Regions from separate parts of the Geodermatophilus sp. DSM 44513 genome, predicted to be linked through region 4. Evidence: riboswitches for the same ligand, from Rfam matches in the RefSeq annotation. Region 4 holds a riboswitch; each other region holds the start of a gene.

What was found. Region 4 has a riboswitch for cyclic di-AMP ahead of RTG05_RS07810 (M23 family metallopeptidase). Riboswitches for the same ligand answer to the same signal wherever they lie in the genome.
Region 1: it holds a riboswitch for cyclic di-AMP, as region 4 does, so the genes downstream of both, RTG05_RS13175 (transglycosylase family protein) here and RTG05_RS07810 (M23 family metallopeptidase) in region 4, are expected to answer to the same signal.
Region 2: it holds a riboswitch for cyclic di-AMP, as region 4 does, so the genes downstream of both, RTG05_RS11540 (VldE C-terminal domain-containing protein) here and RTG05_RS07810 (M23 family metallopeptidase) in region 4, are expected to answer to the same signal.
Region 3: it holds a riboswitch for cyclic di-AMP, as region 4 does, so the genes downstream of both, RTG05_RS00620 (aggregation-promoting factor C-terminal-like domain-containing protein) here and RTG05_RS07810 (M23 family metallopeptidase) in region 4, are expected to answer to the same signal.

What each region holds. Positions count from the first base shown of each region.
Region 1 covers NZ_CP135963.1:2,726,887-2,734,459, forward strand. The annotation lists gene glgX (glycogen debranching protein GlgX) at 1-576, shown strand, start outside; gene treY (malto-oligosyltrehalose synthase) at 588-2,930, shown strand; cyclic di-AMP (ydaO/yuaA leader) riboswitch at 3,493-3,658, shown strand; gene RTG05_RS13175 (transglycosylase family protein) at 3,685-4,245, shown strand; gene RTG05_RS13180 (ABC transporter permease) at 4,392-5,624, opposite strand; gene RTG05_RS13185 (ABC transporter ATP-binding protein) at 5,621-6,340, opposite strand; gene RTG05_RS13190 (efflux RND transporter periplasmic adaptor subunit) at 6,337-7,371, opposite strand; gene treZ (malto-oligosyltrehalose trehalohydrolase) at 7,545-7,573, shown strand, end outside.
Region 2 covers NZ_CP135963.1:2,390,761-2,398,333, reverse strand. The annotation lists gene RTG05_RS11570 (NADPH:quinone oxidoreductase family protein) at 1-127, opposite strand, end outside; gene RTG05_RS11565 (ribokinase) at 232-1,209, opposite strand; gene RTG05_RS11560 (DNA-directed RNA polymerase subunit alpha C-terminal domain-containing protein) at 1,232-1,780, opposite strand; gene RTG05_RS11555 (alpha/beta hydrolase) at 1,896-2,744, shown strand; gene RTG05_RS11550 (LysM peptidoglycan-binding domain-containing protein) at 3,108-4,424, shown strand; gene RTG05_RS11545 (hypothetical protein) at 4,446-4,598, opposite strand; cyclic di-AMP (ydaO/yuaA leader) riboswitch at 4,895-5,045, shown strand; gene RTG05_RS11540 (VldE C-terminal domain-containing protein) at 5,329-6,231, shown strand; gene RTG05_RS11535 (class I SAM-dependent methyltransferase) at 6,290-6,916, shown strand; gene RTG05_RS11530 (hypothetical protein) at 6,913-7,479, shown strand; gene RTG05_RS11525 (hypothetical protein) at 7,486-7,573, shown strand, end outside.
Region 3 covers NZ_CP135963.1:122,261-129,833, forward strand. The annotation lists gene RTG05_RS00595 (DNA glycosylase AlkZ-like family protein) at 1-743, opposite strand, end outside; gene RTG05_RS00600 (DUF1707 SHOCT-like domain-containing protein) at 745-1,173, opposite strand; gene RTG05_RS00605 (MarR family winged helix-turn-helix transcriptional regulator) at 1,291-1,710, opposite strand; gene RTG05_RS00610 (ABC transporter ATP-binding protein) at 1,773-3,617, shown strand; gene RTG05_RS00615 (LLM class flavin-dependent oxidoreductase) at 3,659-4,648, shown strand; gene RTG05_RS00620 (aggregation-promoting factor C-terminal-like domain-containing protein) at 4,766-5,368, opposite strand; cyclic di-AMP (ydaO/yuaA leader) riboswitch at 5,638-5,782, opposite strand; gene RTG05_RS00625 (RHS repeat-associated core domain-containing protein) at 6,345-7,001, shown strand; gene RTG05_RS00630 (VOC family protein) at 7,451-7,573, opposite strand, start outside.
Region 4 covers NZ_CP135963.1:1,603,226-1,610,798, forward strand. The annotation lists gene RTG05_RS07785 (hypothetical protein) at 72-635, opposite strand; gene RTG05_RS07790 (hypothetical protein) at 1,262-1,462, shown strand; partial or broken gene RTG05_RS22350 (relaxase domain-containing protein) at 1,835-1,912, shown strand; gene RTG05_RS07800 (hypothetical protein) at 2,023-2,190, shown strand; tRNA gene RTG05_RS07805 (tRNA-Ile) at 2,270-2,343, opposite strand; cyclic di-AMP (ydaO/yuaA leader) riboswitch at 2,677-2,838, shown strand; gene RTG05_RS07810 (M23 family metallopeptidase) at 2,853-4,073, shown strand; gene RTG05_RS07815 (GGDEF domain-containing protein) at 4,179-5,288, shown strand; gene RTG05_RS07820 (DUF3145 domain-containing protein) at 5,667-6,167, shown strand; gene RTG05_RS07825 (acyl-CoA carboxylase subunit beta) at 6,321-7,573, opposite strand, start outside.

The DNA.
Region 1 (7,573 bases), 1.1 Mb from region 4:
AGCCAGGGCGTGCCCATGCTGCTGCACGGCGACGAGCTGGGCCGCACCCAGCAGGGCAACAACAACGGCTACTGCCAGGACTCACCGCTGACCTGGGTGCACTGGGACGAGGTCGACGAGGGCCTGCTGCAGTTCACCAAGGCGGTGACCCGGCTGCGCGCGGAGCACCCGACCTTCCGCCGCCGCCGGTTCTTCCACGGCCGCCCGGTGCGCCGCGGCGAGGGCGACCCGGTGCAGGACGTCGCCTGGCTGACCCCGGCCGGGGACCTGATGGGCGAGGACGACTGGGACGCCGGCTTCGCCAAGTCGGTGGCCATGTACCTCAACGGCCACGGCATCCGGTCCACGGACGAGCGCGGCGAGGAGGTGCTGGACGACCACTTCTACCTGGCGTTCAACGCCCACCACGAACCGATCGAGTTCCACCTGCCCTCGGACGAGTACGCGGGCAGCTGGACCGTCGTCCTCGACACCGCCGAGATGGGCGAGGTCGAGCCGCGGGAGCTCAAGGCCGGCGAGACGCTGACCCTGGCCGACCGGTCCATGGTCGTCCTCAGCGCGCCCCGCCGCTCGTGAGCGGGCCGTCCGTGAGCGCGCCGTCCGCCACCGGGTCGGAGCCGCTGAGCCTGGACCGGCGCCGCGACGTCCCGACCGGGACCTACCGGCTGCAGGTCACCGCCGACTTCACCCTCGACGACGCGGCCGCCCTGGCCGGCTACCTGGCCGACCTGGGCGTCAGCCACGCCTACACCTCTCCGCTGCTGCGGTCGGCGGCGGGCAGCACGCACGGCTACGACACCGTCGACCACGCGCACGTCGACGAGCCGCGCGGCGGGCAGGCCGGCTTCGACCGGCTGGTCGCCGCGCTGCACGAGCAGGGCCTGGGCCTGGTGCTGGACCTGGTGCCCAACCACATGGGGATCGCCGACCCGGCCGAGGCGCCGTGGTGGTGGGACGTGCTGCAGCACGGCCGGGACAGCGCGCACGCGGCCGCCTTCGACGTCGACTGGGACTTCGGCGGCCGGGTGCGCGTCCCGGTGCTCGGGTCGGCCGACGACGTGCAGAAGCTCGAGGTGGTGGACGGCGAGCTCCGCTACTACGACAACCGGTTCCCCATCGCGCCCGGCACCGGCGAGGGCACCCCGCAGGAGGTGCACGACCGGCAGCACTACGAGCTGGTCGACTGGCGCCGCGCCGACCGGGACCTCAACTACCGGCGGTTCTTCGCGATCAACACCCTCGCCGGGCTGCGCGCGGAGGACCCGGCGGTCTTCGAGGCCACCCACCGGCTGGTGCTGGACCTGGTCGCGCAGGGCGCCGTCGACGGGCTGCGGATCGACCACCCCGACGGCCTGGCCGACCCCAGGGGCTACCTCGACCGGCTGGCCGAGGCCTCCGGTGGCCGGTGGACCGTGGTGGAGAAGATCCTGGAGCCCGGCGAGGACCTGCCGGAGTCGTGGCGGGCCGCCGGGACGACGGGCTACGACGCGCTGGCCGAGGTCGACCAGGTGCTCGTGGACCCGGCCGGCGAGGCCCGGCTGAGCGCGCTGGACACCGAGGTCTCCGGCGCCCCGGTGGACTACGCGGAGCTGGTGCGGAGCAGCAAGCGCGAGGTGACCGACGGGATCCTCGGCTCTGAGCTGGCCCGCCTGGTCCGGGTCATCGGCGAGCTGCCGGGTGTCTCCGGTGAGGAGCAGCTGGAGGCGCTGGCCGAGCTGCTGGCGTCCTTCCCGGTCTACCGCTCCTACCTGCCCGACGGCCGCGAGCACCTGGACGCCACCGTCGCCGCGGTGCGGGAGCGCCGTCCCGACCTCACCGCCGCGCTCGACGCGCTGCACCCGGTGCTGTCCCAGGCCGGCACCGAGGCGGCCACCCGCTTCGAGCAGACCAGCGGCCCGGTGATGGCCAAGGGCGTCGAGGACAGCGCCTACTACCGGTGGGCGCGCTTCGTCGCGCTCAACGAGGTCGGCGGTGACCCCTCCCGGTTCGGCAGCACCGTCGAGGAGTTCCACGAGGCGCAGCAGCGCCGTGCGGAGCGCCGGGCGGCGTCGATGACCGCGCTGTCCACCCACGACACCAAGCGCAGCGAGGACGTCCGGGCCCGGCTGGCGGTGCTCGCCGAGCTCGCCGCGGAGTGGGCCGAGCTGGTCCGCGGGCTGCTGACCCGCCACCCGCTGCCCGACCGGCCGCTGGCGCACCTGGTGTGGCAGAACCTCGTCGGCGCGTGGCCGCTGTCGCGCGAGCGGGCGCACGCCTACGCGGAGAAGGCGGCCCGCGAGGCGGGGACGTCGACGACCTGGACCGACGTCGACGAGGAGTTCGAGACCGCGCTGTTCGAGATGGTCGACGCGGCCTACGACGACGAGCGGACGAACGCCGAGATCGAGCGGTTCGTCGCCCGCATCACGCCGGCCGGCCGGTCCAACTCGCTGGCCCAGAAGATGCTGCAGCTGACCATGCCCGGCGTCCCCGACGTCTACCAGGGCACCGAGCTGTGGGACCTCTCGCTGGTCGACCCGGACAACCGGCGTCCGGTGGACTACGAGCAGCGTCGCGGGCTGCTGGCCCGGCTGGACGGCGGGGAGGTCCCGGGCGTCGACGAGACCGGTGCGGCCAAGCTGCTGGTGGTGTCCCGGGTGCTGCGGGCCCGCCGGGAGCACCCCGAGTGGTTCGCCGGCTACGAGCCGGTGGCGGCGTCCGGGCTCGCGGCCGACCACGTGGTCGCCTACGACCGCGGCGGCGTGGTGCCCGTGGCGACAAGGCTCCCGGTGGGCCTGTCGATCGCCGGGTGGAGCGACACGGCGCTGCAGCTGCCCACCGGGGCCTGGCGCGACCTGCTCACCGGCCGCCGGCACGTCTCCGACGCCGCCGGGCTGCCGGTGGCCGCCGTGCTCGAGCAGCTGCCGGTCGCCCTGCTCGTGCGGGACTGAGCCGGCCGGCCGGGCGTGCCCCGGTCGGCCGGGCGCCGGCCGTTGCACGCCGGTCGCCGCCGGGCAGCCCTCCGCGGGTCCGCGGGAACGCGCGGACGAGCCGGGCCGGCACTCCTCCCCCGGCGGAAGCTCGTGCTCTGCCCACCGTGGTGGGCAGAGCACGAGCTTCCGCACCTCTGGTCGGCCGCTGTCTCGTGCTCTGCCCATGGTGGTGGGCAGAGCACGAGCCCGTCGGGGAGGACGCCGGGACCCCCGCCCGGGGCCGACGGGCCGTCGGTCCGACCGCTCGGGCGCCCCGCGGCTCCCGTCGCGTGCCGTCCCCCCCGATCGGGACCGACGACCCGCGGCAGCCCGGTCACCGTGAGACGGACGTCACGGCGGCACGGGTGACACCCCGCCCGCGGTGACGTGACCTGCGGTTCCCTCCCCGGCCGGTCCGGTGACCGGCTACGGTCACCCCCGTTGCCCCTGGGACGCGGGGTGACCTCGCGTGATCCGGCCGTTACCTTGTTGCCGCACCCGGGATCAGAGTCCGGGTGCCGGAGCCGATCCGCCGAACCCCGTCCGTCGGCCGCCGTACCTCCTGCACAGCCAGGACGGGGGTGGGGGACCCATCTCGGCGCCCGGCCGCACCGGTCGCGCGCCTCGGGGTGAAGCCGTGCACGCACGGCCGGGGCACCGATCGCTCCGAACCCGACAGCTCACCTCGCAGGCGGCGGATCGGGAGTCCCCCATGCGCACGTCCTCTTCCCGCGTGCCCGCACGCGCCCTGCGCCGCGGCGCCGTCGTCCTCACCGGGGCGGCGGCCGTCACCGTCGGCGTCCTCACCGGCCCGGCCTCGGCCGCCGCCGCGAACGACTGGGACGCCGTCGCCCAGTGCGAGTCCAGCGGCAACTGGGCCATCAACACCGGCAACGGCTACTACGGCGGGCTGCAGTTCAGCGCCAGCACGTGGGCCGCCTTCGGTGGGCACGACTACGCCTCGAACGCCCACCTGGCGACCAAGGACCAGCAGATCGCCGTCGCCGAGCGCACGCTCGACGTCCAGGGCCCCGGCGCCTGGCCGAACTGCGGCAAGGCGCTGAACCCCTCGGTGCCCGAGGCGGGTGCGGCGCCCGCGGCCGCCCCGGCTCCCGCGCCGGCAGCCCCGGCCACCGGCGGCGCGACGTACACCGTCGTCTCCGGTGACACGCTCGGCCGGATCGCCGGGCAGCAGGGTGTGGCCGGCGGCTGGCAGGCCCTGTACGCGGCCAACGACGACCAGCTCGCCAGCCCGCACGTGATCCAGGTGGGTCAGGTCCTGCAGCTGCCGTGACCTGCCCCTGAGGCGCCGATCACGGCGCCGTGACCGGCTCCGGAGCCCATCCGGCGGTCACGGCGCCGTGATAAGGCGAGGTGCTGGAACGGCCCCGTCCAGGGGCCCGCCCTGAGCCTGCGAAGGGCGGGGAGGACGGGGTCCTGTCAGAAGCGGATGGCGTCGATGACCTTGGCGCGGACGGCGATCACCGCGGGCAGCAGGCCGGCCAGCGCGCCGACCGTGGTGGCCGCTACCAGCCCCTCCACCGCAGCGGCGACCGGGAAGCCGGGGGTGTCGGCCAGCGGGATCCCGCCGTTGAGCAGCGACTCCAGCGGCAGGCTGCGGACCAGCACGACCGACAGCGCCACCGCCGCGAGCCCGGCCAGGAACGTGGCGCAGACGCTCTCCAGCATGATCGCGGAGAAGATCCGCGACGAGGTGGCACCGAAGCTGCGCCGCACGCCGATCTCCCGGATCCGCTGGCGCACGGTCACCAGCCCGATGTTGAGCACGCCGAGCCCGCCGAGGACGAGCACCACGGTGCCCGCGCCGCGGATGGCCAGCCGCAGCAGGGCCAGGGTCTCCTCCAGCCCCTCGGAGTCCTGCCGGTAGGCGTCCACCTGGACGCCCAGCGCCAGGCCGAGGTCGTTGGACACCACCGACATCACCTCGTCGGCCTGCTCGGGCGGCACCCACAGCTCCAGCGTCGCCGGCCCGTAGTAGGCGGCCGACGGGTCGGTCGGGTCGGCAGCACCCCGGGCCGGCGCGTCCCACGGGCCGGCGGAGCGGTCCACCCGGTAGGCCAGGAGCTCCTCGCCGTACCCCTCGCGGACCACGCCGACGATCGCCGCCGTCACCGGGCGGGACCCGCCGATGACGACGGTCGGGCGGGTGGACAGGTCCGGGACGCCGAGCGCGGCCAGGAACGCCTCGTTGACGACGACGGCCGGCGCCAGGCTCTGCCGGTCGCCCTCGCGCAGCCAGCGGCCCTCGACCGGCTCGATGCGGTGCAGCGGACCGTAGGACGGCGAGACGCGCTGGGTCTGCACGGCCTGCGTGCCCCCGGGCAGCCGGAAGCGGGTCTCCTCGTAGGCGACGCTCGCCGTCCCGGTGATCCCGTAGCGCTCGGTGAGGTCGGCGACGGCGGTGTCCCACTCGGCGGCGTCCGGCGGCATCCCGGTCTGCGGGTCGTAGGCGGTGACGGCGATCGTCGCCGACCGGCCGCCGTAGCGCTCGCCCTGCTCCTGCTGCACCTGGGCGACGATGAGGCCCAGCGCGGTCACCGTGGTCATGGCGAAGACGGCGAGGAAGACGCCGACCAGGGAGAGCACCACACGGGCCTTGTGCACCCGCACCTCGCTCCACGCCTCGGCGAGCGTGGCCAGCAGCGGGGTCACGCGACGACCTCCCCGGCCGGCGCGGTCGCCTCGGCCAGCGGGGTCAGCCGCCCGGCGTCCAGCCGGTAGCGACGGTCGGCCAGCCGGGCGACGTTCAGGTCGTGGGTGATCGTGACCAGCGCGGCGCCGCCCGCCGCGGCGGACTCGGCCAGCAGCGCCATCACCTGGGCGCCGGTCTCCACGTCGAGGGCACCGGTCGGCTCGTCGGCCAGCACCACCCGCGGCGAGCGCACCAGCGCCCGGGCGATGGCCACCCGCTGCTGCTCGCCGCCGGACAGCCGCTCGGGGACCATGTCGGTGCGGGCGCCCAGCCCCACCCGGTCCAGCACCGCCCGCGCCGTGCGGCGCCGGTGCAGGACGTCGCGGCCGCGGGCGTAGAGCAGCGGGGCGGCGACGTTCTCCTCGGCGGTGCGCCGCGGCAGCAGGTTGAACTGCTGGAAGACGAAGCCGAACACCTCACCGCGCAGCCGGGCCCGGCGGCGGGCGCGCAACCGGTCGGTCGGCTCCCCGTCGAGCAGGTACTCCCCGCCGGTCGGGGTGTCCAGCAGGCCGAGGAGGTTGAGCAGGGTCGACTTGCCCGACCCGGAGCGGCCCACGATCGCGACGTGCTCGCCGGCGGCCACCTCCAGGTCCACCCCGGTCAGGATCGGCAGCACCCCGCCGTCGGGCAGTCCGACCTCGCGGCTGATCCCGCGCAGCGACAGCAGCGCGCTCATCCGTAGGGCCCGGCCATCCCGGGCTGCTCGACGGTGTCGTCCGGCACCGGCACGAACAGCAGCACCTCGTCGCCCTCGGCCAGACCCTCGCGGACCTCCACCTGCTCGCCGTCGGTGAGCCCCAGGACGACCGCCCGCTCCTGCTGCGCGCCGTCGGGGCCGACCACCCACACGTTGCCCTGCTGCACCGAGCCCTGCACCGCGGTCACCGGGACGACCAGCACGTCCTCGGCGAGGCCGGCGTCGACGACCACCGTGGCGGCCATGCCGGCGAAGACGGTGGTGCCGGCCGGCACGCGGCAGCGGGCGGTGGTGCCGGCCTGCCCCGTGCCCGGAGCGGCCGGGTCGGCGACGGCGGCGGCCGGGTCGTCGGCCGGGTCCGGCGCGGCGACCGGCGCGCCCAGCGTCAGCCCGGTGCACGGGAAGGGCGCCGGCCCGCCTTTCACCTCGACCTCCGCGGTGGACGGCGGGGCGAGCAGCCGGAACTGGTCGTCCTGGGTGAGCGTCGCGGTGACCGACAGCGTCCCCGGGGAGACCGTCGCCACCCGGTCGCCGACCGCGACGAGCTGGTCGACCAGCACGTCGACGGCGCCGACGGTGCCGGCCGCGGGCGCGGGGACGGTCGCCGTCCGCACCAGCGGCTCCCGCGGCGTGCTCGTCGGGTTGCCCTCGGCGTCGGTGCCGGTGACCGGCGCGCGCTCCTCCTCCCAGCGGACCTCGAGCACCGCGTCGCCCTCGGCCACCACGTCGCCGGGCTCGGCCAGCACCCGGCGGACCGTGCCGGCCTTCGTCGCCCGGACCGGCACCGCGGCGTCGGCGACCACCGTGCCCTGCACGGTGACGGTGTTGGCGACCGTCCCGCGCGCGACGGGGACGACCGGGGAGGAGAGGTCGACCGGGGGTGCGGCACCGGACACCGACGCGGTCTCCCCACCGCCCCCGCGGAAGGCCAGCACCACCAGGGCGGCGGCGATCACGGCCCACACCAGCAGCCGGAGCACCGGCAGGACGACGGTGCGGACGGTGCCCATGGCGCTCCCCGGGGTGGTGGGGCACCCCCGGCGCCCCGATCGCAGCGCACGGTAACGGCACCGCGTCGCACCGGATACCGAGTGGCGCGCGGCACGCCGGACACGCGCGGTTGGCGGCCTCCGGCGCGGGCATCTCCCCCGGGACACCCCGTCGGATCCCTGGAGGCCCCTGCATGTCCGCTGCCGTCGAGTTCGCCGTCTG
Region 2 (7,573 bases), 790 kb from region 4:
CGGGGAAGGTGACGCCGGCGACGTGCACGTCGACCAGCACCTCGCCGTCGGCCCCCGCGGGTGCGGGGACGTCGACGACGGAGATGGCCGAGGGGCCGTCGAGGGTGGCGATCTGGGCGGCGCGCACGGGACCTCCTGCACGGGGGGACGACGACCGCGCGAGCTTGTCAGAGGCCGGGACCGCCGTCGCGCCGGGTCCGCGGGCAGCGTGCTGCTCAGGCCCCCAGCTGCTCAGGACCCCCGGAGCTCCCCGAGCGTCGGGTAGGACGGCTGGGCGCCCCGCCGCCGGACCGCGTGCGTGCCGACGGCGACGGCCGTGCCGGCCGCGGCCACCAGGTCCACCCCGGCCGCCAGCTGCGCCGCCGTCGCGCCCACGAACGCGTCACCGGCACCGGTCGTGTCGACCACCTCCGCCGCTGCGGCCGGCAGGTGCGCCGGGCCGGGGGCGCCCCCGCCTGGGTGCACGACGGCGCCCGCGCCGCCCACCGTGACGACGACGGAGCGCGCGCCCGCCGCGACCAGCCGGGTGGCGAGTGCCGAGGCCAGGGCGACCACGTCCCGGTCCGGCGGGGGCTCCTCGCCGCCGAGGAGCCGCAGCGCGGCACCCGCCTCGTGCTCGTTGACCACCAGCGGGTGCGCGGTCCGGACGACGTCGGGGTCCAGCGGGACCGCCGGGGCGAGGTTGAGGACCACCCGGGCCCCGGCGGCGTCGGCGGCCCGGGCCACGGCCTCGGTGGTCGCGCGGGGCAGCTCGCCCTGCAGCACCAGCACCGTGTCCGGGCCGAGCGGGGGCAGGCGCGCCACGACGTCCGGGCCCACCGCGGCGTTGGCGCCCGGCACGACCACGATGGTGTTCTCGCCGTCGGCCGCCACCGTCACGACGGCCAGCCCGGTCGGCCCGGGGACCGCGGCCACGGCCGTCAGGTCGACCCCGGCCGCGCGCAGCTCCACCAGGGCGGCCTCGGCGTTCGGGTCGGATCCGACGGCCCCCACGAGGGCCACCCGGGCACCCAGGCGCGCCGCCGCCACCGCCTGGTTGGCCCCCTTGCCGCCGGGCAGCACCGCCCCGCCGTCGCCGAGGACCGTCTCACCCGGGGCCGGGTGCCGCTGCACGGTGACGACCAGGTCGGCGTTCACCGACCCGACGACGACCACCCGTCCCCCGGTGCGAGGACCGGCGTCGCCGGGCGGGGAGGGGGCCGGGCTCACCGGGGACGCGGACGTGCGGCCGTCAGGCGCCGAGCAGCTGCCGCAGCCGGCGGGCGGGCGGGCCGACGACGCGCAGCGTCAGCCGCAGCGGCAGGGTCACCACGACCGACCCCACCCGGACGCCGAGACGCCACAGGTCCGCGTAGTCCGGGGGCCGGGGCGTGGTGGTGGGCGTCGTCGGAGCCGGCGGTTCCGTGGCCCGCGGTGCCGCGGGCGGCGGCGGCGTCGCCGGGACGATCAGGTCGACCGTCGTCCGGCGGCGGGGGTCGCGCAGCGACGCGAAGGAGGGGATGGCCGGCGCGGCGGGGGACTCCCGCTCCTCCGGCGACGGTGACCGCGACGGTGCCGGTGCGGCGTGCAGCCGGCCGGGCGGCTCGGGGACGACGCGCCGGATCGCGGCCACGCTGCCCGGGCCCAGCCCGTCCACCGCGGTCAGCTCCGCCCGGGTCAGGGTGGCCAGCTGGGCGGTCGTGGTGATCCCGGCCCGGGTCAGTGCGGTCACCGCGCGGGTGGGCAGGCCCAGCTCGGTGATGGTCCCCGCGGGCCCGGTCCCCGGCGACGTGGTCGGCATGGCGTCCAACCTAGGGCGCCTCGCCGGAGGGCACCGGCCCGGGCCCCTGCTGCAGGATGCCCACGCACCCCGTACCCCGCACCCCGCACCCCGCACCCGACCCCGAGGACCGCCGATGACCGCCGCCCGTCCCCAGCCCGTGCACGCCGAGGGCACGCTGTCCTCCGGCCAGTACCACCAGGCGTGGACGGTCACCGACCCCGTGGGCGCCGTCGTCCTGGTGCACGGCGCCCACGAGCACAGCGGCCGGTACGCACACGTCGCCGAGCGGCTGGCCGCGGCCGGGTACGCGGTGCACGCCGCCGACCACCCCGGGCACGGCCGCTCGCCGGGCCGCCGGGGTGACATCGGCAGCATGGCCGCCACCGTCGCCGGCGTCGCGGAGCTGGTGCGGCACGCGGGGGAGCAGCACCCCGGCGTCCCGCTGTTCGTCTACGGGCACAGCCTGGGCGGGCTGGTCGCCCTGCAGTACCTGACCGGGACGCCGGACGCCCGCGTCGCCGGTGCGGTGCTGTCCGCGCCGGCGCTGGACACCAGCGCCGCGAGCCCCCTCCAGCGCGCCGTGGCGCCGCTGCTGTCCCGCCTGCTGCCCGGCGCCGGGGTGCTGCAGCTGGACGCCGAGGCGGTCAGCCGGGACCCGGAGGTGGTGCGCGCCTACCGCACCGACCCGCTCAACCACACCGGCAAGATGGTCGCCCGCACCGGCGCGGAGCTCATGGCCACCGCGTTGGCCGTGCCCGGCCGGCTGCCCGCGCTGACCCTGCCGCTGCTCGTGCTGCACGGCACCGCCGACCGCCTGGTGCCGCCGGCCGCCAGCGAGGTCGTGCGGGCACACGCCGGCTCACCGGACCTCACGGTGCACACCTACGACGGCCTCTTCCACGAGCCGCACAACGAGCCCGAGCGCGACCGCGTCCTGGCCGACGTCGTCGCCTGGCTGGACGCGCACCGCGTCCGGAGGTGACGATCGACCCGTGGGGCGGGTGTGACGGACGGGACGGACGGAACGGTCCGACACGCCGCAGTGACCTGCGACCCGCCGTCCCGGGCGGAGAAAGTGACCTGGGTCACGGCGACAGTTCACATCACTGCACGTAGCGTTTTGTGTGCGCTCAGCTAAACAGGAGAGCGCGGCGCCGGATCCGCCAAACCCTGCCCACCGGCTGCCACCCACTTCCCAGGGCAGGGGTGGGGGACCCACGACCACGGCGCGCTGCACACCCGGCACGGCCGGGCGCGGCCGCCTCGGGGTGGAGCCGCGGAGAGCGGCCGGGCACCGATCGCCCGAACCCGACAGCTCACCTCGCCGGCGGAGATCGGAGACCCCATGCCCAAGCACTGCGCGCCCCGCTACGTCCGCACCCGGCAGGTCCTCGCCAAGGCGCCCGTCGCCGCCGGCGCCACCGTCGTCGGGATCGGCGTCCTCGGCGCACCGGCCCAGGCCGCCGTCACCCACGACTGGACCGGTGTGGCCCAGTGCGAGTCCGGCGGCGACTGGGACATCAACACCGGCAACGGCTACTACGGCGGACTGCAGTTCAGCCCGTCCACCTGGGCGGCCTTCGGGGGGACGGCGTTCGCCCCGCGCGCGGACCTGGCCACCCCCGCCCAGCAGATCGAGATCGCCGAGAAGGTCCTCGTCGGCCAGGGCATCGGCGCGTGGCCGACCTGCGGGAAGCGGCTGACCGACGGCACCACCCCGGCCGCCGCCACCGGGGCCGCCGCCGCCGGGGCCGCCGCCGCCGGGGCTGCCGCCGCCGGGGCTGCCGCCGCCGGGGCTGCCGCCGCCGGGGCGCCGGCCCCCGATTCCGTGGCCACCGACGAGGCCCCGGCCGCCACCACCGAGGGTGCCGACGCCGCCGACCACACCGTCGCGCGCGGCGACACCCTGGCGGGCATCGCCGCCGCCCACGGCCAGTCGTGGCGGGAGCTCTACCAGCGCAACGCGGCGGTCATCGGCGCCGACCCCGACCGCATCCGCCCGGGCCAGGTGCTGCGCACCGCCGGGTCCGCCGACGCGGCGGACACCGGTGGGCGGCACGCCTCCGGTGGCCGGCACGCCGCCGGCGGCTGGCGCGACGCCGGGACCGGCACCGGCCAGTGGCGCAGCACCGGGACGTCCGCCGTGGCCCCTGCCGCGGCCACCACCTCGACCGCTGCCACCGCCGTGACCCCGGCGGTCGGGGCGGCGCCGGCCCCGGTCGTCCAGGCGGCCGCCCCCGCGGTGCAGGCGGCGCCGACCCCGGCCGCCACCCCGGCCGCCACCCCGGCCGCCACGGCCACCGCGATCATCACCAACAGCGCCGGCCCGGTCCGGCCGCAGGTGCAGGCCGCCGCCGACCGGGTGGTCAGCGAGGTGCGCGGGGCCAGCCTGATCACCATCGGCGGCACGCGGGCCAGCGCGACCGACCCGAACGGCCACCCGGCCGGGCTGGCCCTGGACTACATGGTCGGCTCCGACGCCGCCCTCGGGGACGCGATCGTCGCCTTCCACCTCGAGCACTGGGAGGAGCTCGGCGTGGACTACGTCATCTGGCAGCAGCGGATCCTGACCTCGCCGACCGGTGCCTGGAAGGCGATGGCCGACCGCGGCAGCGCGACGGCCAACCACATGGACCACCCGCACGTGAACTACCGGGGCTGACCTCCCCGGCCCGGGGTGTGGTCAGAGCAGCCGGTCGAGGTCGTCGGGGCCCGGGCCGGTGCCGCCGGAGTCCGGCAGTGGCGAGGTCTCGGGCAGGTCCTCCCCGGGCGGCTCGGGCTCGACCGGCCCCTCGGCGTACAGGGTGTCCGGGTCCCGCGGGTCCATCTCGGTCATGGGTGGGGGGTGCCCGCCGCGGGCCCCGGGAACCGCCGGCCACGGCACCGGCCGGACCGCACGGACACCGGTTGCGGGACCGACCGGTCCGCCGCATGCTCTCCCCGGGCGGGGCCCTGGGAGGGACCCGGGTGCAGCCCCGCCCGCCAACTCCCGTCGCCCGCGCCGCCCGCCGTCCCCGGCGGTGCCGCGACGTGTCCTGCACCACGGTCGGCCCGCGGCCGATTGTCACGGCCGGGTCACGGCCCTATGGTGTCCGCGTCCGGTCGGTCGTCACCTCTGCACCACGCAGGCCCGAGCGGACGCCGCCGAGTCGCCCACCGGGCGAGCCGGGGACCCACCGCAGCACTGGGGTGAATCCGCTCCTGGACGCACGTCCGGGAGCCGTAGGGCCACTTCCCGCCCGAACCCGTCAGCTAACCCGGTAGGCGGCCACCGGAAGAACGGAGAGCCGCCGGATGGCGTGCCGCTGCCCTGCTCCACCCCGCCGGCCGCGCTCCCGGGTGCCCGCCCGCACCTGACCCCCGCCCGACCGCACGCCGCCGTCCGCGCCCCGGCGTCCCGCCGCCCCGGGTCCGAGCACCCCCGCTCGACCGGCACCGAGCCGTCTCCCCCCGGTGGTCCCCGGCGTCCCCGCACGGCCGCGGTCGGCCCTGCCCGCACCCCCTCCGCGGCGCCCGTGCGCCCGCACGGTCCCGCCGCGCCCCGACCCCGGAGAACCCGCACCCCCATGGACCGACCCACCCCGTCCCGAGGCCGCGCTGCCCGCCGCCTCCGCCTGCCCGCTCCCGTCCGCCGTCCGGCCGTCTACCTGGGGGTGGCCACGGCCGGCGCCGTCCTGGTCGGCGTCGTCGTCGGTGCCGAGCCGGCCGCCCAGGCCGAGGCCGTCCGGCCCGCCCCGGCGGAGACGGTCAGCGTCGCCCGGGCGCTGGGGCTGACCGGTGCTCCCGCACCCGTCGACGCGGTGCAGGAGCTGCAGCCGCTGCAGGACCTGGCCGCCAGCCGCAGCAGCCGCGAGGCCGCCCAGACCGCCGCCCAGCAGGCCCAGGCCGCCGCCGACCAGGCCGAGCTGGCCCGGCGGGAGGCCGAGGCCCGCGCGGCCGCCGAGGCCGTGGCTGCCGCGGAGGCCGCCGCCCGCGCCGCCGCCGAGGCCGCTGCCGCCGAGGCCGCCGCCGCGGAGGCCGCTGCCGCCGAGGCCGCCGCGCCGAGCCGGGCGGCGACGCCGTCCGCGGCGACGACGGCCCCGGCGGCACCGGCCGCGGCCGGTGCGGTCGCGAGGATCACCAACAACGCCGGGCCGGTGAAGCCCGTCGTCCAGGCGGCGGCGAACGCGGTCGTCAGCAACGTGCCCGGCGCCGCCGGGATCACCCTGGGCGGCACCCGGGCCAGCGCCGCCGACCCGGGCGGGCACCCCTCGGGCCTGGCGCTGGACTACATGGTCGGCTCGAACTCCGCCCTCGGGGACGCGATCGTGGCCTACCACGTCGCGCACTGGGAGGAGCTCGGCGTGGACTACCTCATCTGGGAGCAGCGGATGCTGTCCTCGCCGTCCGGCTCCTGGAAGGCGATGGCCGACCGTGGCAGCGCCACCGCCAACCACATGGACCACCCGCACGTGAACTACCGGGGCTGAGCCGCCCGGTCCCCGGCCGGCCTGGTTATCGCGGGTCCGGCCGGGGCAGGAGGGCACCGTGCCGAGCAGCCGTCCCGTCCCGCCGACCCTCGTCGACGCCAACCGGCTGTGGGTCGACTCCCGTGTCCGCGCGCTGGTGCAGCGCCGCGTCGAGGCGCCCGTCCTGCTCCGGCTGGGCGGGCCTGTCCCCGGGGGTCGGGTGCTGGAGCTGGGCACCGGGCGCCGCGGCACCGGCCTGCGCCTGGCGCTGGAGGTCTTCGGCGCCGCGCACGCCGACGGCGTGGAGCGGTACCCGGCCAGTGTCGCGGCCTGCCGGGCGGCGGTGCGCGACCTGGGCGCGCGGGTCGACGTGCGGGAGGGCGACGCCACCGCGCTGACCCTGCCGACGGCGTCCTACGACGCGGTGTTCGCCCACCACGTGCTGCACCACACCCCGGCCTGGCGCGACGTCGTCCGGGAGGCCGCCCGGCTGCTGCGCCCGGGCGGGCGGTTCTACTCGTGCGAGATGACGGCCCGCTTCGTGGACAGCCGGCCGCTGCGGGCGGTGTCCCACCACCCCGCCGACGGCGACCGGCCGACCCCGGACGGCCTCGCGGACGCCTGCCGGGCCGCCGGGCTGGGCGTCACCGGCCAGGAGACCCGGCTGGCCGGCTGCTGGACGGCGCTGGTCGCGACCCGGCCGTGAGCGCCGGCTCCCCGCCGGCCGCGACCGTCCGCACCGCGCTGGGGCTGCTGCGCCGGCACGCCGGCCCGGCCTACCTGGCCGCGCTGGCCGCCACGCTGGTCAACACCGTGCCCGACGTGGCCCGCCAGGTGCTGGTGCTGGACGACCCGCGGCTGGGCGCCGCGCTCGCCGTCGACGCCGTGGGGTTCGCGACCGGCCTGGTCGCCCAGCTGTGGGTGACCGGCGTCGTGGCCGCGCTGGCCGCCGGCGGGGGAGCGTCCTGGTCCGGCGCGCTGCGGCGCGGCACCGCCCTGGCGGTGCGGGCGCTGCGCGCGGCACCGGCCGCGGTGGCCGTGGGCGTGGTGCTCGGCGGGACGGTGTCCGCGCTGCTGACCCTGCCCGCCTCGGTGGCCGCCCTCGGCCCGGACGGGGTGCTCGGGCCGCTGGGCTCGCCGGGTGCCGGCGCCTTCACCGTCGCGACCGTCAGCGACGTGGTGGCCAGCGTCGTCACCCTGCCGTTCCTGGCATCGGTGCTGGTCGTCGCGGGCGGCGACCGGTTCACGGCGCGCCCCGGCGGGCAGTGACCGGCCATGACCAGCGAGTGGGACGTCACCCGCAAGACCGTCGGGACGCTGTCGATCTGGGTCGGGACCGCGGCGCTGTGCGCCCCGCGGGCGC
Region 3 (7,573 bases), 1.5 Mb from region 4:
CGCCGCTCACCGTCCACCGTCACCTCGACGGCGTCCTGCGGCCACCGGGCCCGCACGTCCCCGACCGGCGCGTCCAGGTAGCCGGCGACCAGCGCCGGGGTCGCCGGGCCGAGCAGCCGCAGGTAGCCGCGGACGACGTCCAGGTGCGGGGGCACCTCGGTGGCCGGTGTGAGTCCGGGCACCGGGCGCAGCACCGGGGGTGAGGTGCCCGGCTCGAGCTCGAGGCCGGCGCGCAGCGCGGCCAGCCGGAAGGGCTGCTCGAACAGGTGCGTGGCGTCGCACGGGCGGCAGTGGCGCAGGTAGGGCGCGGGCAGCAGCTCGGTCAGCCGCCCGGAGACCTCGCCCTTGACCATCGGGGCGCTCACCACCGACCGCATGGTGGCGGCCACGGTGTCCAGCGCCTCGAGGGTGCCGATCCCGGCGGCCCGGAGCGGCTTGGCGGCGTCGAAGACGCGCTTGGCCGCGTCGGCCTCGGAGAACGGGGCGGTCGCCGCCACGACGCCGGGCAGGTCGGCCCGCCGGTACAGGTGTGGGGCGCCGCGGAGCGTCCACAGGGTGGCCAGCTCGCCGTCGCGGGCGTCCACGCCGCGCAGCGCCAGTGCCCACCGGCCGCCGTCGGGCCCGGTGTCCTGCACACCGAGGTCGAGCACGGCGGTGTCGGCCGGGTCCCCGGCGACGCGGCCGAGCTGCTGGGCGTGCACCCGCAGGTCGAGCACCTGCCGGCGGGTGAGGGTGGGGGTCACGTCAACGCCGCGGCCGCCCGATGCCGACCACGTACAGCACCAGCAGGGCGCCCCCGGGGACGGACAGCCAGATCCACCACGGGTAGACGTCGTCGTTGGTGACCGAGACCAGCCCCCACACCAGCAGGTTCACCGCGGCGATGCTCGCCCAGACGACGGCCAGCACGCGCATCGCCGTGCCGGCGTCGTCGTCGCTGAACCAGCGGTCCAACGGCGGCGGGGGAGGTGCGGCCGGGGGCGGCTCGGGGAGGTCGCGGGTGACCCGGGCCAGGTCACCGCGGGTGCGGGCGGCCCAGACCGCCTGCACGCGGGTGTCGAACTCGTGCAGGTCCAGCTGCCCGGCCCCGACGGCGCGGCGCAGCCTCTCCTGCACCGCGGCCCGCTCGGGGTCGGACACGCGCAGCTGGTCGGGGTGCACCGGCTCGATCACGTTCCCGATCGTGGCACAGGAGCCCTGCCGGAACCGGCCCTCCGGCAGGCGGGGGGTGGCCGCTCTTCAGGGGCCCGCGCCGAGCTCGCGAGGCGTGGGGGGAAGAGTGGTCCTTCTTCAGTCGTCCGCCAGGGTGCGCAGGATGCGGGCCAGCGTCGCGCGGTCGGCCGCGTCCAGACGGGCGAACAGGTCGCGGGTGTCGGCGGCCCGGGCCGCGGCGATCTCGGCCTGCACCCGGCGGCCCTCGTCGGTCGGGGTGAGCACCACGGCGCGCCGGTCGGTGGGGTCCGGCGCCCGCTCGACCAGCCCCCGGGCCTGCAGCGCGTCGGCCACCTCGGTGGCCGACCGCGGCGCGATGTGCAGCGCCTCGGCGAGGTCGGACAGCCGGGTGCCGGGCCGGGCGGTGACCACGCGCAGCGCACGGGCGTGGTGGGGGGAGAGCTCCCACGGGGCCAGCGCGTCCCGCCACCGCCGGCGCTGGCCGCGGGCGACCCGCACGAGCAGCTCGCCCAGCATCTCGGCGTCGTCGTCCGGCACGCCGGGAAGCCTAGCGGCCGTCCTGCTGTTGCCTCACGGTGAGGTAACCTCATCATCAGGAGGTGGTCGCCATCGAGGGCACCAGGGGACCGGGCGGCGGCGGCCGCCCCGGGCAGCGGTCCGACCCCGCCGACCGCGCCCAGCTCGAGCGCCACCCCGTGCCGTTGCGCCGGGTGACCGCGCTGTTCACGCCCTTCCGCTGGCAGGTCGCCGTGGTCGTGGTGCTCATCGTCGTCTCCTCCGCGGTGGCGCTGGCGACGCCGTTCCTCGTCCGGCTGGTCATCGACGAGGCGCTGCCGCGGCAGGACGTGCGGCTGCTCGTCTGGGCCGTCCTCGGCATGCTCGCCGTCACCGCGACCACCGCCGTCCTCGGCGTGGTGCAGACCTGGCTGTCCACCACCGTCGGCCAGCGGGTCATGCACGGCCTCCGGACGGCGGTCTTCAGCCACCTGCAGCGCCAGTCGCTGGGCTTCTTCACCCGCACGCGCGGCGGGGAGGTGCAGTCCCGGCTCACCCACGACATCTCCGGCATGCAGTCGGTGGTCACCTCGACGGCGACGTCGCTGGCGTCCAACGCGACCACCGTCGTCGGCACGATCGCGGCCATGGTGGCGCTGTCCTGGCGGCTGTCGCTGCTCTCGCTCGTCGTGCTGCCGCCCGCGGTGCTGCTCACCCGCAAGGTCGCCCGGATGCGGCGCACCGTCACCGCGGAGCGTCAGCGGCACCTGGCCGACATGCACGCCCAGGTCGAGGAGGGCCTGTCGGTCAGCGGTGTGCTGCTCGGCAAGACCCTCGGCGCGGGGCCGGCCCAGTCCCGCCGCTTCGCCGACACCTCGCAGGACCTGGTCGGCCTGGAGGTGCGCGCCCAGCTCGCCGGCCGCTGGCGGATGGCCACGATGAGCATCGTCTTCGCCGGCATCCCGGCGCTCGTCTACCTGGCCGCGGGGCTGCCGGCGACCTCCGGCGGCATGACCATCGGCACGCTGGTCGCCTTCACCGCGCTGCAGGGCACGCTGTTCCGCCCGCTCATGGGCCTCCTGGACGTCGGCGTGCAGGTCACCGCCTCGATGGCGCTGTTCAGCCGGGTGTTCGAGTACCTCGACCTGCCCGTGGAGGTCGACGACCCGGCCGACCCGGTGCCGCTGGACCCGGCCGGCGTCCGCGGCGACGTGCGCCTGGAGGGCGTGTCGTTCACCTACCCCGACGGGCACCGGCCGGCCCTGGACGGCGTCGACCTCGCCGTCCCCGCCGGCACGACCCTGGCGCTGGTCGGCCCCACCGGCTCGGGCAAATCCACGCTGGCCTCGCTGGTCGCCCGGCTGGCCGACCCCACCGCCGGCCGGGTCACCGTCGACGGCGTCGACCTGCGCGACCTGTCGCTGGACACGCTGTCCCGGGTGGTCGGCGTGGTGGCGCAGGAGACCTACCTGCTGCACACGACCGTGCGGGAGAACCTGCGGCACGCCCGGCCCGAGGCGACCGACGCCGAGATCGAGGACGCCGCCCGCCGCGCGCAGGTCCACGACGTGGTCGTCGGCCTGCCCGAGGGCTACGACACCGTCGTCGGCGCCCGCGGGCACCGGTTCTCCGGCGGGGAGAAGCAGCGGCTGGCCATCGCCCGCACGCTGCTGCGCGACCCGCGCGTGCTGGTGCTCGACGAGGCCACCAGCGCGCTGGACACCGGGACCGAGCGGGCGGTGCAGGCCGCGCTGGACGAGGCCGCCCGGGGGCGGACGACGATCACCATCGCGCACCGGCTGTCCACCGTGCGGCACGCGGACCGGATCGCCGTCCTCGACGCCGGCCGGGTCGTGGAGACCGGCACGCACGAGGAGCTGCTGGCCCGGGGCGGTCGCTACGCGGCACTGGTGGCCGCCGGCGACCGGCAGCCCGCGCTGGCCGCCTGAGCGGTGGGAAGGACGGCGGGACGGCGGTGGTTGGGCCCGGCATGAGCACCCCGCTGTCCGTCCTGGACCTGGCGCCGATCTCCCGGGGGCAGACGCCGGCCGAGAGCATCGCCGCCAGCGTCGCCCTGGCCCAGCAGGCCGAACGGTCCGGCTACCGCCGGGTCTGGTACGCCGAGCACCACAACATGCCGACCATCGCCTCCTCGGCGACCAGCGTGCTCATCGCGCACGTCGGCGCGCACACCTCGACGATCCGGCTGGGTGCCGGCGGCGTCATGCTGCCCAACCACTCGCCGCTGACCGTCGCCGAGCAGTTCGGCACCCTGGACGCCGCCCACCCCGGCCGGATCGACCTCGGGCTGGGCCGCGCGCCGGGCTCGGACCAGAACACCATGTACGCACTGCGCCGCGACCCGGGCTCGGCCGACCGCTTCCCGCAGGACGTGCTGGAGCTGCAGGGGTACCTGACCGGGGAGTCCCGGGTGCCGGGCGTGCACGCCGTCCCCGGCCGGGGCTCGAACGTCCCGCTGTACATCCTGGGGTCCTCGACGTTCGGCGCCACGCTGGCCGCCGCGCTGGGCCTGCCCTACGCCTTCGCCTCGCACTTCGCCCCGGCGATGCTGCGCCCGGCCGTGGAGGCCTACCGGCGGGAGTTCCGCCCGTCGGCGCAGCTGGACGCCCCGTACGTGATCGCCGGTGTGAACGCGGTGGCCGCGGACACCCACGAAGCCGCGCAGGAGGCCTTCGGCGCCGCCCGGCGCCGGCTGGCCGTGGGCCTGTTCGGCCGTGGCCGCCCGATGTCGGACGACGAGGCCCAGCTGCTGCTCGAGGGTGGCGCGGGGGTGCACGTGGACTCGATGCTGACCCACACCGCCGTCGGCACGCCGGACGAGGTGCGCCGGTACCTGACCGCCTTCGCGGCCGAGGCCGGTGCCGACGAACTCATCGTCGCCCACCAGTTCCCCGGTGTGGAGGGCCGGCTGCGCTCCGTCGAGCTCACCGCCGAGGCAATGGCTCTCGCCCCGGCCTGACGGAGGACCCCCGCCCCTCGCGCGCTCGCGACGGGCCCCTGCAGGGGGCCGGGAGTCCGCCGCCCGGTCGCCCGTGCCCCGGTCGGGGGGCACGGGCGACCGGTCAGCGGCCGGTGCTCAGTACCAGTTGTTGGCCTCGTGGAAGGACCAGGCCGCGCAGGGGCTGCCGTAGCGGTCCTCGATGTAGATGAGGCCGGCGTCGATCTGCCGGTACGGGTCCGACGTCTTGGCGATGCCGGTGGCCGCCCAGGTCGAGTCGAGGAACTGGGCGATGCCGTAGGCCGTGCTGGTGGGGTTCTGCGCGTCCGGGTTCCAGCCGCTCTCGGCCTCCCACAGCACGTCGAGGCAGTCGAACTGGGCGGCGTCCCCGACCTGGCCGGCGGCGTAGTCCTTGTAGGCCTGCGTCCCGGTGGCGGCGGGGGCAGGCGCCGGGGCGGGAGCCGGTGCAGGCGCCGGGGCCGGCGCGGGCGCGGGTGCCGGGGCGGGCGCGGGGGCCTCCGCCGGTGCGGCGGCCTCCGCGGCGGGAGCGGGGGCGTCGGCCGCGTCGTCGCGGTCCCACCGCTGCCGGTCGCCGTCGGAGCGGTTCCCGTCCCAGCCCCGGCCGGAGTCACCCGGGGTGGCCTGGGCGACGGCCTGGCCGGTGAAGGTCAGTGCGACGGTCATGGTGCCGGCTGCGGTGAGCAGGTGCAGGGCGCGGCGGGTGCTGGTGCGTGCGTGCATCGGGCGGGTCTCCTGGGGTGCTGTTCGCGTGGGCGCGCGCGTCGACGGCCGACGGCGCGTGGGGTGCGGGTCGGACGGGGGAGTCGTGGCTCGAGGCCGGGACGGGCAGGGATCGGCAGCCGGGCGTGCGGCACCGGCCGGACGGCGGACTCGGTCCGGCTGCAGGGGTGCCGTGCGACGGCTGGGTCCTGGTCGAGGGCAGGCGGGAGCGCGACGGTCCCGGACCTGTGGGCGCGGGGGCGAGATGGCCCCGGGCGCGCGGTGGTGCTCCGTTCTCCCCTGGCCGCCTACCAGGTCAGCTGACGGGTTCGGGCTGGGAGTGCCCTACCCGCTCCCGGGTGTCCGGGAGCGGGACTCACCCCGGTGGTACAGGTGGGTCCCCGGCTCGCGTGTGCGACTCGGCGGCATCCGGCGCGGGCTCCCCGGCTGGGGAGGAGACGACCGTCCGGACGCCCAGAACGTAAGGCCGTGACCATCCCGTGACAAACGCTGGGGCGGACCTTTCCGTCCCGTCCGGCGACAGGCCGACGACACACCGGGACACGCGCTCACCGGCTCACCGTCCGCGACGGCCCTGACGTGGGGGAGGTCTGCAGTCGGGTGATCCTCACTGCCGGGACGGGCAGGAGTCACGGTAGGTGGAACGAGGCGACGGGTGGTCGTCGGCCGGACCGGTCCGCCGCTCCGAGTACGGCGTGTTGAACAGCGTGTCATCGCAGCTTGAGCACATAATGCCTCATGGACTGGTGCTCAGTCCCGTCTCTTCTCCCCTCGAGGTTGGCTGTGGCTGGCTGCTCCCCCGACGCCGCCAGCAACACCACCGCCGACAGCCACGGCTCCTACACCTACAACGGCGCCGGCCAGCTCACCGGCTTCACCGACGGCTACAGCGGCGGTGCCTACACCTACGCCAGCACCGACCAGACCGAACTGATCACCGATGGCCGCGGACGCACCTACACCTACGGCCGCACCGATGACGCCGGCCTGCCGGTGGTCGAGTCCTACACCGACGGGGGCAGCCGCCTCAGCTATCTCCAGGGACTGCCCAGGGCACCCCGCTGGCTATCGTTGTGCCAACGCCCACTACCTCGCCCTCGACGGCCTGGGCTCCATCGTCGCCACCATCAACCACACCGGCGCCCAGACCGCCGCCTACACCTATGACCCCTGGGACAGCATGACCGCCACCGGCGTCAACGCCTCGGCCATCAAGTCCTACCAACTGTTCGGCTACGCCGGCGGCACCATCGACCGCGACCCCGACCTCGTCCGCTCCGGCCAGCGCTGGTACGACCCCGTCGTCGGCCGCTTCACCCAGCAAGACGCCCTAGAGACTCTCGGCGATCCCCGCCGCGCCAACCGCTACGAATACGCCGCCAGCAATCCGATCAACTTCGTGGACCCACTCGGGTTGGAGCGGTGTTTCGTGAACTCTTCGACCGGCGGCTATTACTGCGGAGCGACCGACCCCGGGCCCAACAAGTACAGCGTCAAGACCTTCTTCTGTCGCAGTGGAGCCATCTTGGGTGCTGCTTTGTCTTTCAGTCCCCAGTCCTTTGCGGTGAAGACTGGCGTTGTCTACGGGGGCAGAGCCCTCGGAATCGCTGGCATCGGTTGTGAATTCAGTTGAGAGTAGGGAGAAGTAGGCGTGGGTCCTGATGTCAGACGAAGTATGTACTCCTGGATCGGTGCAGTCACCCTCTTCTTGGGCAGCGTCCTCTACTTCGTCAACGAGGAGGATGACTCAGCTTGGCTAAGCGGTGTACGAGTGGCTCTGCTCTGCGTGTCCGTCATCGCTTTCACAATTGAGGGAAGACGACTTCGTAAGCCAAAAAATCCTGCCGGTGAGGGAAACGGAGTGAAGGGGGATAGATAACAGTTCGACCGAGTGGTGGATCCGCTTATCGGGATCGGCCCAACGCTTAGTGGACACAGCCCTTGACGGGGCAGGATGGGTAGCCGAAGCGAAAGGCTACGGAATGGAGCACGCTGAAGGAGCGGGACGCTTGCTCGGGAGACTGTGAGAGTGATAGGACGGTGGCCGGCCCGGGGGATCCCGGGCCGGCCACCAGCCGCGAGTCAGCTCGACCGTGCGGGGGCGAGGTCCTCGTCGCTGTAGTGCGGGGTGGCCGCGACGCCGTGCAGGCCCAGCAGGTTGCCGAACGGGTCGACGACGATCGCGGTGACGAACGGCCCGTGCGG
Region 4 (7,573 bases):
AGGACGACGGCTGTCGCTCGTCAGTCCCATCGACTGCTGCGCCGGGACTGGGGACATCTAGACGACGTCGATCAGAGGTCACCGATCACGAACAGGATGAGCTCAGGGATCCGGAACAAGTTCCAGCCCAGTCCGGTGGCACCAAGGACGACACCGGCGAGTGCGAGGTGCCATCTGACCCCACCACGAGCTCGAGCGCGACGCAGGCCCAACCAGCCCAGTACGACGGCCACCAAGCAGATGACCACTGCCGCGGCGACGCCGGTCCAGTACGCGACCTCCGTGGCACCGATCGGCGTGAGGACGAGGACCACGCCGACGATCCCGACCACGAGTGCCCACAGGGCAGCCTGATTGGACCAGGTGCCCGCGCTGGTCGCCGGCACAGCCATCGCACCTGCTGGCGACAACGCCGGATCCTGTTGCCCTGACACGGGCAGGTGTCCGCCTCGCCGGGTAGTGATGAGCAGCGTGGCCCCCGCGACGGTGCAGGGAATTGCGAGGAGGAACAGCAAGCCAGCCCCGATGTTGGCACCGTCCTCAGGCGCAGTGGTGACCACGGCAATCACGAAGACCAGCCACAGCAGGACCGCTACCGCGGTCAGGCCGATGCCCCATCGCCGAGCCGTGTCCACGTGACGATGTCCCATCCACTAGTTCAAGGCCACGGTCGGTGGCTGTCCGGCCAGTATGGGCGAGCGCACCCCAGACACGAGCGCATCTACGTTGGTCATACCCATCCGCATGACAGGTCTCCGCTGGTGGCCATGCCCACAACGCACTACCCTCAGTGAGCATCGCTCGCATTGACAGGCGTCCGGCCCGATCCTTATTGGAGCTGGATCCCTGTGCGATGACGGTGGAGCGATACTTCGGACCCGTTTCTGAAGGCGGCTTCACAGGCGGGTCCAGTTCGCATCCCTACGTCGCTCGTGGACGAGGTCGATGATTGACCAGCCACGATGAAGACGCAGACGGCCGTCACGGCCCAGTTGCGCGCGATAGCCGTGAACAATCCGAGGATGACGGCTGCAGCAACCAAGGCCCACCGCATGGGGGGTACACCACGCTGGCCGCTTCGTGTCCCCGAGGCTATTTCGGCCGAGTTTGCCCACGTAGCTCAACAGCGGTCCCCTCACCCGGTCGACGGAGCGCACCGCACGTGTGCCTAAGTGGGCCGCTCAGGGCGTGCCGCGCACAGGTCGCTGACATGGATGAACGAGGTTGTCGCTCCGGGGGGTGATCACAGAGAGTGCCTGCCGTGGTGACCCGGATCGGCTACGCCGCCTGTGCGCTGTCGGTGCTGGTCGGCTTCGTCGTCATGCTCGGCCTTGGAGTCCCCACGTTCGAGGAAGGGCGTGTGGCCCTCGGGCTCATCGTCATCGCATGCTCTGGCGTCGCGATCACCCTCGGGGTGGCTGGCGTGGTCCTCCTCTGGCGCAAGAGCGGCCGACCCGACTAACTCAGCGGCCATCTAACAGCTCTGCCTGACCCATCCGGGGACTGTCCTTGCATGGGCCGCTATGGGTCGCTTGCCTCGCGGTCGAGCCGCCGGCAACCCGCAGCCCCGCCCCGTAAGCCGAACCCTCACCGGTGTTGAGACAGGTCAGGACGTAGGCCAGGAGGCCGCCGTCCCACAAGACCCGCCCGGTGAGCCTTCCCGCACGGGGAGGACAACCGGGACACCCTGCCCGACGGTCGCAGCCTCGTCGTCCGGCAGCCGCCCAACGTCCACGCCACCGTGTCGCAAAGGACCGACTGACGGAAGCCGGTGCATCGCCCAGCTGAACGTCATCAGCACCGGTAGCCGAGAAGAACGCGCCTGCTCCCAGCTGAGGCCGTCACGGTGCGGCATTACACCTCCCGCGCCGGCGATCCCCACCGGCATCTGCACCTGCAGGTCAACGAGCGCGGCGCCGAATTGCGGGTCGCAGGCGACCGCGGCGTGCCCGATGCCGTTGATCGCGGCCAGGAAGTCACGCATGCCGACGGTGTGCAACCCGCGCCACCGCAAGCCTGCTGGTGGCCAGTGGCGCGAACGTCAAGGCGGTCCAGCGGATGCTCGGCCACGCCTCCGCGGCGATGACCCTCGACGTCTACTCCGGGCTCTTCGACGACGACCTGGGCGCCCTCGCGGAACGCATGGACGCCGCCCACCAGGCGTCTGTCACGAGACGTCACGGTGCGTAGTGTGGGCACCGTGTGGGCACGGGGCCCCCCGCCAAGATCGACGAGGATGCCACAAGCCGCTGACCTCGATGTTTACCGGTGGGGCGGGTGGGGCTCGAACCCACGACCCAGGGATTATGAGTCCCGTGCTCTGACCGGCTGAGCTACCGCCCCGCGTGTACCAGCCTGCCAGACGGCCCGACACCCCCTGTGGACGACGCCGTCCGGCATCCCCAGGTCCCCCTGCTGGGTGGCTGCCGTGTGCGGGATCACACCGATGGTCGGGCGTGACCGGCCATCAGCTGGGAATTTGGCGCTGCACGGGCGCCCCGCCTGTCCCGGTGGTCACCACAGTGCACACGGTTGCTGACACCGCGTGTCGGTGGCGGGGGTCGACGGCAAGCAGGCGCCCCGATCTCGTTACCCGACCGTGACCTGCCGGCCAGGGCCCGTGTACGTTTCCCGACGGCCCTGCCGGGCTCAGCTCCTCGGGAACCGAGGGCCTCGGCACGGCCACCGCCGAACCGCCGACGCCCTCCGGGGCCGAGGCGGACCGGGGACCCACCGAACCTCTGGGGTGAGTCCTGCCTGCGCTGAGGGAGTGCAGGGAGGTAGGGCGCCGTCCGGCCCGAACCCGTCAGCTAACTCGGTAGGCGGTCGCGAGGATGAGGAGACCCGTCGCCTTGGCGACCCTGCACCGCCTGCACACCGTGGTCCGCTGCGCCACGTCACCCCGCAGCCCCCTGCGCGCACCGCGCCGGGCCGCCGTCGTCGCCGCGGCGGTGGCCGGCCTGCTGGCCGCCACCCCCGTCGTCGCCGGCGCCGCCCCCGCCCCCGCCGAGGAGCAGGCCGCCCTCGCCGAGCAGGTCGCCGAGATCGAGGAGCAGGTGCGGGCCGCCGAGGAGCAGCTGCAGCGGATGACCGTGGAGGCCGAGGCGGCCGCCGACGCCGCGCTCGTCGCCCGGGCCCAGCTCGCCGCCGGCCAGGCCGAGGCCGAGCGGACCGCCGCGGAGCTCGCGGTCGCGCAGGCTGACGTCGCGGCCGCCGAGGAGGACATCGCCGACCTCGGCCGCGAGGCCTACATGGGCGCCGAGGACCGCTACGGCGACCTGCAGATGCTGCTCGACGCGCACAGCCCGACCGAGCTGCTGCAGCAGGCCGCCACCATGGAGGTCATCGGCGACCACCGGGCCGCCCGCCTGCAGGAGTTCCTCACCGTCGCGGCCCGCCTCGAGCAGGCCGACCGGGCCGCGCAGGCCGCCGTCGCCGCCCTGGACGAGCTGGCCCGCACCGCGGCCGAGGCCGAGCAGGCCGCCAACGCCCACCTCGCCCGGGCCCAGGCCGACTACGACGCCCGCGCGGCGGAGAAGGCCCGCCTGGAGGAGGAGCTGCGCGCGGCCGGCGAGCGGCTGCTCGCCGCGCAGGGTGCCGCCGACGCCGCTGCCGCGTGGGGCGCCCAGCAGGCCCAGCGGCAGCAGACCCTCGCCGTCACGTCGGGCGCCTCCTCCGGCATGCCGACCGCCGGCCGGGTCACCTCCTGCTACGGCCCGCGCTGGGGGACGATGCACCAGGGTGTGGACATCGCCGCCCCCATCGGCACGCCCATCCACGTGCCCGAGGACGGCGTGGTGCTGCAGGCCGGCGCGGCCAGCGGCTTCGGCCAGGCCGTCTACGTCCAGCACGGCGACGGGCAGATCACCCTCTACGGGCACGTCGACCAGTACTTCGTCAGCGCCGGGCAGGTCGTCTCGGCCGGCGAGCACATCGCCGACGTCGGCAACAAGGGCCAGTCCACCGGCCCGCACCTGCACTTCGAGGTGCACCGCGGCGGCCTCTACGCCAGCCGGGTGGACCCGATGCCCTGGCTGCAGGCGCGCGGCATCACCCTCGGCGGGGCCTGCTGAGCCGCTGATCGGCTGCGCCGGCACCCGGCGGCCGGCTCCGCCGGAGGCCACCCCGGGCGGGTGAGGCCGGTCAAGCCGGCACCCCGTCGGGCCGATGCTCCGTCCGTGGACGAGGGGCCGGACGGCGACGGCGGCGGTAGACGCCGCGGCGACCTGCGCCGGCCCCGGGCGGCGGTCCGCGCGGTCCTCTACCGCCAGCTGGCCACCGACGAGGACCGGGCCGCCTACTGGGTGCGCCACGTGCGGCTCGGCGTGGCGCTCACCGAGGTGACCGCCCTCGCCGTGGCCGGGTACGTGCTGATGACGCCGGGCACCCCCACGCGCACCGCCACGCTCATGGCGCTGGCCGTGGTCGCCGCCCTCGCCGCACCCCTGCTGCTCCTGCTGCCGCTGGCCGCGATGGTGCGCGGTCCCCGCGGCAGCCTGCTGTTCTACCTGTGGAGCCTCGCGGACACAGTGCTGGTCACCGTCGCCACCCGCGTGGACGGCGGTGCGTCCAGCCCGCTGTCGGTGCTGCTGTTCCTCCTCCTGGCCTTCATGGCCGTGGCCTACCCGCCGTCCGGGGTCGTCCTGATGGGCGCGGTCACGACCGGCGGCTACCTGCTGTGCGTCAGCGGCGGGCTGGGCTCCTCGGCCGTCTTCGTCGCGCTGGTCATGGCCACCTACACGCTGCTGTGCGCGATGGCCTCGGCCAACCAGTGGGAGGCGCAGGACCGGCAGGTGCTGCTGCTGCGCACCTCCGAGGTGCTCGCAGCCACCGACCCGCTGACCGGGTGTCTCAACCGGCGGGCCTTCCTGGACCGGCTGGGCTCCGCCGCGGCCGGCGCCGGCGGCCCCTGGGTGGTCTGCCTGGTCGACCTCGACGGCTTCAAGGGCGTCAACGACCGCAGTGGCCACGCCGCCGGGGACGCCGTCCTCCGCGAGGTCACCGCCGCGCTGGGGGTCGTGGTCCGGGAGACCGACACGGTGGCCCGGCTCGGCGGCGACGAGTTCGCCGTCCTGGCCCGCTCGACCGCGGCGGACGCCGCGTCACTCGCCGCGCGACTCCGCGACGCCGTGGCCGCCGTGGGCGCCCGCTGCGGGGTGACCGCCAGCGTCGGCGTCACCGAGGTGCGCGCCGGCGAGGCCGGGCACGAGGTGCTCGGCCGCGCCGACCAGGCCATGTACCGGGCCAAGAGCGCCGGCGGCAACCAGGTCACCGCGCTCACCCGGTGAGCCGGGGACCTGCGGGTCCTCCTCGGGTCGGCAGCGCTGTCCCACTACGCTCGGTGAGCGCGTTCCGCAACCGGACCGGTCGCCAGCGTGCCGATCGCGCGCCCGGGGCGTCGTTCCTGTGGACCGGCTGTGGGGTCGTTGTGGATCCGTGGACGGCAGCCCCCGACCCGTGGTGGGCCGCTGACCAGCGCGGAGGGTCGGTGGGTGGAACGGCCGGGTCACAGGTGACCCAACTGCACCGTCCGCACTGGCGCGATGGGGCGACCATCGTGCACACTGTCCCCGGGACTCCTGGTCCCGGATCGCCGAACACAGCGCGTCACCGAATCGATCGTCCGTTGGGGAAGACGAGACCGATCGAGTCGATGGAGGTGCCCCGTGCAGCGACGGTCTACCCAGGGTGTCGTCTTCGTGCACGCGTGCCCGAAGGCGCTCTGCCAGCACGTCGAGTGGGCGCTCGAGCGCGTCATCGGCGCGCCGGTCTCCCTGTCGTGGGCCGACCAGCCCGCGGCGCACGGGTCCTACCGTGCCGAGGTGGCCTGGACCGGCGCCCCCGGGACGGGCGCCAAGCTGGTCGCCGCGCTGCGCGCGTGGCCGATGCTGCGCTTCGAGGTGACCGAGGAGGCCAGCTACGGCAACGACGGGGAGCGGATGTCCTACGTGCCCGGCCACGGCGTCTTCCGCGCCCCCACGAGCGCCAACGGCGACCTCGTGGTGAGCGAGCAGCAGCTGCGCAACCTCGCCGCCAACGCCACGTCGATCGAGGCCTTCCGGCACGGGGTGGACGAGCTGCTCGGTGCCGCCTGGGACGCCGACCTGGAGGTCTACCGGCACGCCGGCGACGGCAGCCCGGTCACCTGGCTGCACCAGGTGGTCTAGTCCCTGCACCGGGCCCCGGCACCGGGGCCCTTGGTCACGATCCGACCACGACGGGGCAGCGCCCGGGGCCCTCTCGTCGTAGGCTCAGACCGGTCGTCCGGACGTCGACGGGGAAGCGGCGTCCGGACGACCATGCTCCTGCCACAGCGTCCCCTACAGCGGGATGTTGCCGTGTGCCCCGCGGCCGGGCGGTGCCGCCGCCAGCGCCTCCACCAGCCGCCGCCGGGTCCGCGCCGGGTCGACCACCTCGTCGACGACACCGATCTGCACGGCCCGGTCGACCCCGCCGGCGATCCGCTCGTGCTCGGCGGCCAACTGCGCGTGCAGCGCCTCCCGCTCCCCGGAGGGCACGGCGGCCAGCCGCTTGCGGTGCAGGATGCCGACGGCGGCCTTGGCGCCCATCACCGCGACCTCGGCGCCCGGCCAGGCGAGCACCGTCGTCGCGCCCAGCGAGCGGGCGTTCATCGCGATGTAGGCCCCGCCGTAGGACTTGCGGGTCACCAGCGTCACCCGGGGCACCACCGCCTCGGCGAAGGCGTGCAGCAGCTTCGCCCCGCGGCGCACCACGCCGTCCCACTCCTGGCCGACGCCGGGCAGGTAGCCGGGCACGTCGACCAGTACCACCAGCGGGACGCCGAACGCGTCGCAGGTCCGCACGAAGCGGGCCGCCTTCTCCGCCGACGTGGAGTCCAGGCAGCCGCCCAGCCGCAGCGGGTTGTTGGCGACCACCCCGACGGTGCGCCCGGCCAGCCGGCCCAGCGCGGTGACGACGTTGGGGGCCCAGCGGGCGTGCAGCTCCAGCGGCGGGCCGTCGAGGACGGCGGCCACCAGCGGCTTGACGTCGTAGGCGCGGTTGGCCTGCTCGGGCAGCAGTGCGCGCAGGTCGACGTCCGGGCCGGTACCCGCGAGGTCGAGCGTGCCCTGTGCGGCCAGCAGGTCGACCGCCTGCCGCGCCGCGTCCAGGGCCGCCTCCTCCGAGGCGGTGACCACGTGCACGACCCCGCTGCGCCGGCCGTGGGTGTCCGGGCCGCCGAGGCTCTCCATGTCGACGTCCTCGCCGGTGACCGAGCGGACGACGTCCGGCCCGGTGACGAACACCCGCCCGGCCGGGCCCATGACCACCAGGTCGGTCAGCGCCGGGCCGTAGGCGGCGCCGCCGGCCGCCGGGCCCAGGACGACGGAGACCTGCGGCACCCGCCCGGAGGCCCGCACCATCGCCGCGAACACCTCGCCCACCGCGTGCAGCGCGCTGACGCCCTCGGCCAGCCGCGCGCCGCCGGAGTGCCAGATGCCGACCACCGGCACCCGCTCGCGGACCGCGGCGTCGATGGCGTCCACGACGTGCCGGCAGCCGTCGACGCCCATGGCGCCGCCCATGACGGTGGCGTCGGTGCAGTAGGCGATCG